2 regions of the Streptomyces sp. NPDC005070 genome follow, and region 1 is predicted to be linked to the other one. Evidence: riboswitches for the same ligand, from Rfam matches in the RefSeq annotation. Region 1 holds a riboswitch; the other holds the start of a gene.

Region 1 (5,195 bases):
CGGGCCGATGCCGATCGAGAACAGGTCGAAGACCGAGATGGCCACGGGAACTCCTTGCTGGTTTCGCCGGACGCCGTTGTCCGACGGAGGTGGTGCGGGACTGCATGGAACGGGGCACCGCGCTCTGCTTCCAGTGTGCGCGGTGCCCCGGATGTCCGTACGAAAACAACCGTACGGGGTGAAAACACAGGACAGAAACCCTGCGGAACTACTTCAGGCCGGGGTACAACGGGTGCTTGTCGGCCAGAGCGGACACCCGGGCCTTCAGGGCGTCCACGTCGGCCGCCCCGAAGGGAGAGGGCGCCTTCAGCGTCTCGGCGATGACGTCCGCGACCTCGGTGAAGTCCTCGGCGGTGAAGCCGCGGGTGGCGAGGGCGGGCGTGCCGATGCGCAGGCCCGAGGTGACCATCGGCGGGCGCGGGTCGTTCGGGATGGCGTTGCGGTTGACCGTGATGCCGACCTCGTGGAGGCGGTCCTCGGCCTGCTGCCCGTCCAGCTCGGAGTTGCGCAGGTCGACCAGGACCAGGTGCACGTCCGTGCCCCCGGACAGGACGTCCACGCCGACGGCCTTCACGTCGTCCTGGACCAGACGCTCGGCCAGGATGCGCGCGCCGTCCAGCGTGCGCTGCTGGCGCTCCTTGAAGTCGTCCGAGGCGGCGACCTTGAAGGAGACGGCCTTGGCCGCGATCACGTGCTCCAGGGGACCGCCCTGGAAGCCCGGGAAGACCGAGGAGTTCAGCTTCTTCGCGAACTCCTTCTTCGCCAGGATGATGCCGCCGCGGGGGCCGCCGAGCGTCTTGTGCGTGGTGGAGGTGACCACGTCCGCGAACGGGACCGGGTTCGGGTGCAGACCCGCCGCGACCAGACCCGCGAAGTGGGCCATGTCGACCCACAGGAGGGCGCCGGCCTCGTCCGCGATCCGGCGGAACTCGGCGAAGTCGAGCTGACGCGGGTACGCCGACCAGCCCGCGATGATCACCTTCGGGCGGTGCTCCTTGGCGAGCCGCTCGACCTCGGCCATGTCGACCAGGCCGGCCTCGTCCACGTGGTACGCGACCACGTCGAACTGCTTGCCGGAGAAGTTCAGCCGCATCCCGTGGGTCAGGTGGCCGCCGTGCGCCAGGTCCAGGCCGAGGATGGTGTCGCCGGGCTGGGCCAGCGCGAACAGCGCGGCCTGGTTGGCGGAGGCACCCGAGTGGGGCTGGACGTTGGCGTACTCGGCGCCGAACAGGTCCTTGACCCGGTCGATGGCGATCTGCTCGGCCACGTCGACGTGCTCGCAGCCGCCGTAGTAGCGGCGGCCCGGGTAGCCCTCGGCGTACTTGTTGGTCAGGACCGAGCCCTGGGCCTCCATGACCGCGACCGGAGCGAAGTTCTCCGAGGCGATCATCTCCAGCGTGGACTGCTGGCGGTGCAGCTCGGCGTCGACGGCGGCGGCGACGTCGGGGTCGAGCTCGTGCAGGGGGGTGTTCATGAGCGACATGCGGGTGACTCCTCAGCCGGCCGTGAAGGCGGTGTACTCGTCGGCGGACATCAGGTCCTCGGGCTCGCCGGCGACGCGCACCTTGAACAGCCAGCCGCCCTCGAAGGGGGCGGAGTTCACCAGGGCCGGGTCGTCCACGACGTCCTGGTTGGCCTCGACGACCTCGCCGTTCACCGGGGAGTACAGGTCGCTGACCGACTTGGTCGACTCCAGCTCGCCGCAGGACTCGCCCGCGGCCACCGTGTCACCGACCGAAGGGAGCTGGGCGTAGACGACATCGCCGAGCGCGTTGGCCGCGAACTCGGTGATGCCGACCGTCGCGACGCCGTCCTCGGCGACCGACAGCCACTCGTGCTCCTTGCTGTAACGCAGCGTCTGGGGGTTGCTCATGACCTGAATTCTCCTGTACGCGGTGGAGTGCTGATGGAGGGAAGCGTGGGTGACCGGGCGGATGTGCCCAGGGTCACGTCCGGCGCCCCGGCGGGCGCCCGTCAGTGCCGGAGCCCCGCGGGGGCATCCGTCAGTGGCGGCGCCCGGAAGGCGTCCGTGTCATGTCCGGCCCCTGCGGACCAGTGTCACTTCTGGCGCTTGTAGAACGGCAGCGCCACGACCTCGTACGGTTCGTGGCTGCCCCGGATGTCGACACCCACACCGGTCGTGCCCGGCGCGGCGTGCGCGGCGTCGACGTACGCCATCGCGATCGGCTTGCCCAGCGTGGGGGAGGGGGCGCCGGAGGTGACCTCGCCGATCACCTCACCGCCGGCGACGACCGAGAACCCGGCGCGCGGCACACGGCGGCCCTCGGCGATCAGGCCGACGAGGACCCGCGGCGGGTTCTGCTCGGCGCGGGCGGCGGCGGCCTCGAGTGCCGCGCGCCCCACGAAGTCGCCGTCCTTCTCGAACTTCACGACCCGGCCGAGGCCGGCGTCGAACGGGGTCAGCGAGGTGGTCAGCTCGTGCCCGTACAGCGGCATGCCCGCCTCCAGGCGCAGCGTGTCGCGGCAGGAGAGACCGCAGGGGACGAGACCGGCCGGGGTGCCCGCGTCGGTCAGGGCCTGCCACACCTTCTCGGCGTCGGCGGGGGCGACGAACAGCTCGAAGCCGTCCTCACCCGTGTAGCCGGTGCGGGCGATCAGGGCCGGGACGCCGGCCACCGTGCCCGGCAGGCCCGCGTAGTACTTCAGGCCGTCGAGGTCGGCGTCGGTGACCGCCTTGAGGATGCCGGGGGACTCGGGGCCCTGCACGGCGATCAGCGCGTACGCGTCACGGTCGTCGCGCACCTCGGCGTCGAAACCGGCGGCGCGCTCGGTCAGGGCGTCCAGCACGACCTGGGCGTTGGAGGCGTTGGCGACGACCATGTAGTGAGCGGAACCGGCCTCGTGCTCGGCGAGCCGGTAGACGATCAGGTCGTCCAGGATGCCGCCGTCCTCCTGGCAGATCATGGTGTAGCGGGCGCGGCCGACGCCGACGGTGGCGATGTTGCCGACCAGCGCGTGGTTCAGGAGGTCCGCCGCCTGAGGTCCGGTGACGGTGATCTCGCCCATGTGGGAGAGGTCGAAGAGACCGGCCTTCGTGCGGACGGCGAGGTGCTCGTCGCGCTCCGAGCCGTAGCGCAGGGGCATGTCCCAGCCCGCGAAGTCGGTCATGGTCGCGCCGAGCGAACGATGCAGGGCATCGAGCGCGGTGTGACGGGGTGCGTTGCTGCTCATCGGTCTGGCTCCCAGGGCATGACGGCGAGGTCGTTCCTCCCCATCTGTCATCGGAACCTGAGAGGTTCATCAAGACCCCACGAATCGGTGGTCCTGACTTGCACCTTGGGTGGGGCCGACGGAGCGGCCCGCTTTTCAGATGTGCCTCGCCCGCGCGGTAACGGTGCCTGAGAGATTCAAGGGAGGGACTTGCTCCTTCGGCGCCCGGGTACACGTACCCAGGACTCTCCCGCGCGGATTCAAGCGGCCGGTATGCAGTTGGCGCGGCCATCATCGCACGCGCTGTCGGATCACGGCAGCCCGCCATCTGTGACCGTGCTGTGGCAGTCCGCGTACGAAAAGAGGAAGCGCCGGGCATTACCTTCTCTTTACACTCGACGGGGATGGGACTCCACATCGAAGGGGAGGACGGTCACGGTGAACAGGACCACGGCGTACGCGACGACCTCGGGTCTCGCACTGCCCGAGCAGCCCGGCGCACCGGCCCGGGAGGCCCGCGGACCGCGTGCCGCGGCCGTCGTGCGGGACCTCCGTGACCGGGTCGGGCACAGTCCGCACGGTCTCCGCTTCGGGGCGCACGACGTGGTCGTGGTCAGCGGACTGCCCGGGAGCGGCAAGTCGACGCTGATGCGGCGGGCCGTGCTGGGCGCGCGCGTCGACTCCCAGGACACCCGCGACCGCTGGGACGGCCGGATGTCCGGGCGCCTGCCGTACGCGCTCTACCGCCCCCTCGTCCGCCTCGCGCACTACGCCGGCCTGCGCCGCGCCCTGCGCGAGGGCGGCGGACTCGTCGTGCACGACTGCGGCACGCAGGCCTGGGTGCGCCGCTGGCTCGCCCGCGAGGCCCGGCGCCGCGGCGGGGCGCTGCACCTGCTGCTGCTCGACGTCACGCCCGGCACCGCGCTGGACGGCCAGCGCGATCGCGGCCGGGGCGTCTCGCGCTACGCCTTCGCCCGCCATCGCGGTGGGGTCGCCCGGCTGCTGCGCTCCGCCGAGCGGGGAGACCTGCCCGAGGGATGCGGCTCCGCGGTGCTGATCGACCGTGACGCGGCGGACGTGCTGCACAGGATCGACTTCGGCCACTGACCGGCAGCGCGCCGCGGGATCGGCTTCGGCCACTGACCCGCCGTGGCGGCCCACTAACCTAACCAGCCGGAACAATGGTTCGAAGCGGACGGTAGACAGATGGACTTTCCGGCACAGGCGCACCCCCATCCGCACGGCGGTTGGCCCGGCAACGAGCTGGAGGAGGTGTTGTCCGCCTCCCTCGGCGTGCCCGGGCCCTCGGCGGCCGCCCGTATCGTCGAGGTGCTCGGCCGCAGCTTCGTGTGGGTGCCGCTGCCCAACGGCGGCGGCCCGCAGAGCGGTCCGCTCGATCTGCCCACGATGGACATCGGCGGGCAGGTCCACGTCCCCGTCTTCAGCTCGGAGGAGCAGTTCCGCCAGGTCGTCGGCGGTCACATGTCGTACACGATCGCGCCCGCCGTGGAGTTCGCCCGCGGGCTCCCCCCGCAGGTCGGCATCGTGGTGAACCCGGACGGCGTGGTCGGCGTGCCGCTGCCGCCGCCTGCCGTCGCCGAGCTGTGCAGGGCCGGGCGGTCCGAGCTGGACGGGGCGGCCAGCGGCGGCCGTGTGCGGCTCTTCGAGCCCGACTGGCAGGACGATCCGATGGACTTCCTGGCCGCTGCCTCGGCGGAGTTCGCCGCCACCGGTGTCGTCCTGAGCGCGCGGCGCTGTCTGGCCAGCGTGGAGGGCGACGCCCCGGTCATGTTCATCGGCGTCGAGCTCTCGGTGTGGGAGGGCGACGCGCGCGCGCTGCCCCTGGACGCCCTGGGCCGCGCCCTCGGCCGGGTCCCGGTGAACATTCCGGTGAACCTGGTTCTTCTCGACGTGGCGCAGGACCCGGTCGGCGAGTGGATGCGGGCGACGGTGCGGCCCTTCTACCAGCACGGTCACTGAACGGCGCGGGTGACGGGGGTGCCCCACGGGTGCGCACGTCCGCC
Region 2 (5,195 bases), on a different contig from region 1:
TGCGCTCGTGCAGACCGCGCTGGGCGTGCGTCTGCGCTGATACGCGCCACCGGCGCGGACTGTGGATCGTCCACCCGTTCTGTGCCCGACTACCCAAACGTCCCGGGCACGGCCTAGGGTTGCTGTGTGAACGAGCTCGATGTCGTAGGTGTCCGGGTCGAAATGCCCTCCAACCAACCGATCGTGCTTCTGCGTGAAGTGGGAGGCGACCGCTACCTCCCCATCTGGATCGGACCGGGGGAGGCGACGGCGATCGCCTTCGCTCAGCAGGGCATGGCCCCCGCCCGACCGCTGACCCACGACCTGTTCAAGGACGTGCTGGAGGCCGTCGGCCAGGAACTCACCGAAGTACGCATCACCGACCTGCGTGAGGGCGTCTTCTACGCCGAGCTCGTCTTCGCCAGCGGGGTCGAGGTGAGTGCCAGACCGTCCGACGCCATAGCGCTGGCGTTGCGCACCGGAACGCCCATCTACGGCAGCGACGGGGTGCTCGACGACGCGGGAATCGCGATCCCGGACGAGCAGGAGGACGAGGTGGAGAAGTTCCGCGAGTTCCTCGACCAGATCTCGCCCGAGGACTTCGGCACCAACAGTCAGTGAGCCGGCCGGGCGGAGACGCGCTTCGGGCGGCATTTGCCTGCGGCGAGTGTGGTGTGCCGCGGCCCGCGCCGAGAGCATTCGGCTAGCCTTTCCCCGCGGTAGGGCACGGGAAACCACTCTTAGGGTGATAATCACCCGGCGTGCCGAGTGTGGCGATCGTTGACGCGCCCCGGGTGACTGCCTACCGTCGAGAAGGCAGGTCAAGGACGGAGGTCGGCGTGAGAAGCAGCGGCGACGGTACGGCTGGGGGTGCTCCCGGACACGGTCCGGGAGAGAGCGGCCCGTACCCTCCCCCAAGCTCTCGGCTCGGCTCGAGCAGGGGGCGCCCCCATCACGGCAGCGCGGCCGAACATGTTCCGGTGCGGTCGGCAGCAGTGCCCGACGAGGGAGGGACGGTTCCCGAGGAGGTCGGTTACCGCGGGCCCACGGCGTGTGCCGCCGCGGGCATCACCTACCGGCAGCTCGACTACTGGGCGCGGACCGGACTGGTCGAGCCCAGCGTGCGTCCCGCCTACGGGTCGGGGACGCAGCGCCTCTACAGCTTCCGGGACGTGGTGGTCCTGAAGATCGTCAAGCGGTTCCTCGACACCGGGGTGTCGCTGCAGAACATCCGCACCACGGTCCAGCACCTCAGGGAGCGCGGCTTCCAGGACCTGGAGCGCATGACGCTCATGAGCGACGGCGCGACGGTCTACGAGTGCACCTCCCCGGACGAGGTCCACGCACTGCTGCAGGGCGGCCAGGGCGTCTTCGGCATCGCCGTGGGCGTGGTGTGGCGGGACGTCGAGGGCGCCCTGTCCCAGTTGCACGGAGAGCGCGTGGACACCGGTGAGACGCTCCTCGCGCACCATCCCGCGGACGAACTGGCGCGCCGGCGCAACCGTGCGGTGTGAGCCGCATCCGATGACGCGATGCCCCGGTGGCCCGGGGCATTGTCAGTGGCGTAGGGCAGCATCGGAGATGTGAGAACCGCGCCCACGATCCTGCATCTCGACATGGACGCCTTCTTCGCCTCCGCGGAGCAGGCGTCCAAGCCGAGCCTGCGCGGGAAGGCGGTCGTCGTGGGCGGGCTCGGACCCCGTGGAGTCGTCGCCACCGCGTCCTACGAGGCACGCGTTTTCGGGGTGAACTCCGCGATGCCCATGGCCCAGGCCCGCAGGCGCGCACCGAACGCCGCCTATCTCGTGCCGCGCTTCGGGTTGTACCGAGAGGTCAGCGAGCAGGTGATGGCGCTACTGCGGGCCCTGTCGCCGCTGGTGGAGCCGCTGAGCCTGGACGAGGCGTTCGTGGACCTGGAGGCGGGCGGGGCGGCGTGGGACGAGGCGTCGGCGCGGCTGACCGGCGTCAAGCTGCGTGCGGACATCCGGGCCGTCACGGGGCTCACGGGATCGGTGGGTCTGGCGGCCTCCAAGATGGTGGCGAAGATCGCCTCGGAGCAGGCCAAGCCCGACGGTCTCGTCCTCATCGAGCCGGGCACCGAGCGGGCGCTGCTGGGGCCGATGTCGGTGCGGACGCTGCCGGGTGTGGGGCCGGCCACCGGCGACCATCTGCGCAGGGCCGGCATCACCAGCGTCGAGGAGCTCGCCGAGGCGGGCGAGGACGAGCTCGTACGACTCCTGGGGAAGGCTCACGGGCACGCGCTGTTCGCGATGGCGCTGGCCCACGACGAGCGGCCCGTGGTGGCCGAGCGGGAGACCAAGTCGGTGTCGGTCGAGGACACGTACGACGTGGACATCCACGACCGGGTCCGGGTGGAGCTCGAGGTGCAGCGACTCGCGGACCGGTGCGTGCGGCGGCTGCGCGGGGCCGGACTGTCGGGGCGGACCATCGTGCTGAAGGTCCGCCGGTACGACTTCTCGACGCTGACGCGGTCCGAGACGCTGCGGGGGCCCACGGACGACCCCGGCGTCGTCCGGGAGGCCGCCGCCCGGCTGCTGGAGGGCGTGGACACGACCGGCGGCGTCCGGCTGCTGGGGGTCGGTGTGTCCGGGCTCGCCGACTACACGCAGGAGGACCTGTTCGCGCAGGCACAGGCCGCGGCCGTGGGGGAGCCGGTGGCCGAGAAGCATGCCGGGGACGAGCCGGCCGAGGTGACCGGCGCGGCCGAGGTGGCGGCGGCCGAGCGGAGGTGGCCCTCCGGGCACGACGTGTGTCATGCCGAGTACGGGCATGGCTGGGTGCAGGGGAGCGGGCTGGGGCGGGTCACGGTGCGGTTCGAGACGCCGTACTCCGAGCCCGGCCGGGTGCGGACCTTCCGGACGGACGATCCGCGGCTCGAACCGGCCGACCCGCTGCCGCTGGTGGAGCGAGGACCCGAGGACGCCGGCGGGACGCCGGCGGGCCCCGGGCCGTCGGTGTCAGCGGCCGGGACGCGTGGTCCCGGCCCGGGGGCTCAGGTGTCCTCGGAGCCCGCGAGTCGGCCGAAGTCCCGGTCCGGTGGGGGCGGGGACGCCACGTCGAGGCCGTAGTGGTGGTAGAGCTGGAGCTCCTGTTCGGGGGAGAGATGGCGCCCGACGCCGAAGTCGGGGGCGTCCTTGATCAGGGCCCGGTCGAAGGGGATACGCAGGGTCCCCTCGATGATCTCGCTGGGCTCCAGGGGCACGAAGGCATCCCTGCTGAACAGCCCGGTGCGTATGGCCGCCCACTCCGGGACGCCGGTCGCGTCGTCGAGGTACACCTCGTCGATCGTGCCGATCTTGGTGCCGTTGCTGTCGAACGCCTTGCGGCCGATCAGGTTGCGCGGATCGATGTCGGTCTGCACGGTCCCTCCAGTGGTCGCAAACTCATCCGTAAGTACTACAAAAGAGCACATTTGTGAAGGCGGCCACTCGAGGGCTGTCGGCTTGTCCTCGCTGGTAGGCTGGCAAGCGGCTGCTGATCCCGTGCGGGAGAGTCCTCCGGATTTTCACCGGAGGCGCCGAAGGAGCAACTCCTCCCCGGAATCTCTCAGGCTCACGTACCGCACGGACGAGGTCACTCTGGAAAGCAGGGCGGGTGTCGATGGCCTCCGCTCTCACCGACGGTGAAAGCCGGGTTGTCCGCGGGACCATCCGGTGAAACTCTCAGGTTGAGATGACAGAGGGGGAGGCCGTCGGGGTACCCGTGCCGGGGTGCCCCTCGAAGGTCGCGTCAGACCAGGAGGCCTCCGCCATGACCGCCCCTCGCATTCCGCTCTCCGAGCTCGAACAGGGCATTCCCTTCGAGCAGCGCCACATCGGACCCGACTCCGAAGCACGGGCCAAGATGCTCGCGCAGGTCGGATACGGCTCGCTCGACGAGCTGACGGCCGCCGCGGTGCCGGACGTGATCAAGAACGTCGAGGCCCTGAACCTGCCGGCCGCGCGCACCGAGGCCGAGGTACTGGCCGAGCTTCGCTCCCTCGCGGACCGCAACCAGGTGCTCGGCTCCATGATCGGCCTCGGTTACTACGGTACGTTCACGCCGCCGGTGATCCTGCGCAACGTCATGGAGAACCCGGCCTGGTACACCGCGTACACGCCGTACCAGCCGGAGATCTCGCAGGGCCGTCTCGAGGCGCTGCTGAACTTCCAGACCGTCGTCGCCGAGCTGTCCGGGCTGCCGACCTCCGGCGCCTCCCTCCTCGACGAGGGCACCGCCGCCGCCGAGGCCATGGCGCTGTCCCGCCGCATGGGCAAGAACAAGAAGGGCCTCTTCCTGGTCGACGCGGACGCCCTGCCGCAGACCGTCGCCGTCATAGAGACCCGTGCGGAGCCGACCGGCGTCGAGATCGTCGTCGCCGACCTCGCCGACGGCATCCCGGCCGACCTCGCCGGGCGTGAGATCAACGGCGTGCTGATCCAGTACCCCGGCGCCTCCGGTGCCGTACGCGACATCAAGCCGCTCGTCGAGCAGGCACACGAGCTGGGCGCGGTTGTCACCGTCGCCGCCGACCTGCTCGCCCTGACCCTGCTGACCTCGCCCGGCGAGCTCGGCGCGGACATCGCCGTCGGTACGACGCAGCGCTTCGGCGTGCCGATGGGCTTCGGCGGTCCGCACGCCGGCTACATGGCGGTCCGCGAGAACTTCGCGCGCAGCCTTCCCGGCCGCCTGGTCGGCGTGTCCGTGGACGCCGACGGGCACAAGGCGTACCGCCTCGCCCTGCAGACGCGTGAGCAGCACATCCGCCGGGAGAAGGCGACCAGCAACATCTGCACCGCTCAGGTGCTGCTCGCCGTGATGGCCGGCATGTACGCCGTCTACCACGGCCCCGAGGGCATGCGGACCATCGCACGGCGTACCCACCGCTACGCCACGGTGCTGGCCGCCGGGCTCACCGCCGGCGGCGTCGAGGTCGTCCACGGCGCCTACTTCGACACGCTCACCGTGCGGGTCCCGGGCCGTGCCGCCGCGATCGTGGCCGCCGCCCGCGTCAACGGCGTCAACCTCCACCCCGTCGACGCCGACCAGGTGTCGATCTCGTGCGACGAGACGACCACCCGCGAGCAGCTCGCCGCCGTGTGGAGCGCGTTCGGTGTCGAGGGCGACATCGAGGCGCTGGACGCGAGCACCGAGGACACCCTGCCGGCCGCGCTGCTGCGCACCGACGCGTACCTCACGCACCCCGTGTTCCACGA

The links. Region 1 has a riboswitch for glycine ahead of gcvT (glycine cleavage system aminomethyltransferase GcvT). Riboswitches for the same ligand answer to the same signal wherever they lie in the genome.
Region 2: linked by a shared signal. The riboswitch ahead of gcvP (aminomethyl-transferring glycine dehydrogenase) and the one ahead of gcvT (glycine cleavage system aminomethyltransferase GcvT) in region 1 are both predicted to bind glycine.

The regions. Positions count from the first base shown of each region.
Region 1 covers NZ_JBSFZS010000075.1:14,871-20,065, forward strand. The annotation lists gene ACWEBX_RS24170 (L-serine ammonia-lyase) at 1-45, opposite strand, end outside; gene glyA (serine hydroxymethyltransferase) at 209-1,483, opposite strand; gene gcvH (glycine cleavage system protein GcvH) at 1,496-1,873, opposite strand; gene gcvT (glycine cleavage system aminomethyltransferase GcvT) at 2,059-3,192, opposite strand; glycine riboswitch at 3,227-3,337, opposite strand; glycine riboswitch at 3,338-3,434, opposite strand; gene ACWEBX_RS24190 (AAA family ATPase) at 3,610-4,278, shown strand; gene ACWEBX_RS24195 (enhanced serine sensitivity protein SseB) at 4,378-5,151, shown strand.
Region 2 covers NZ_JBSFZS010000045.1:45,061-50,255, reverse strand. The annotation lists gene ftsR (transcriptional regulator FtsR) at 1-40, shown strand, start outside; gene ACWEBX_RS17690 (bifunctional nuclease family protein) at 127-600, shown strand; gene ACWEBX_RS17685 (MerR family transcriptional regulator) at 819-1,493, shown strand; gene ACWEBX_RS17680 (DNA polymerase IV) at 1,563-3,068, shown strand; gene ACWEBX_RS17675 (PRC-barrel domain-containing protein) at 2,993-3,361, opposite strand; glycine riboswitch at 3,476-3,572, shown strand; gene gcvP (aminomethyl-transferring glycine dehydrogenase) at 3,751-5,195, shown strand, end outside.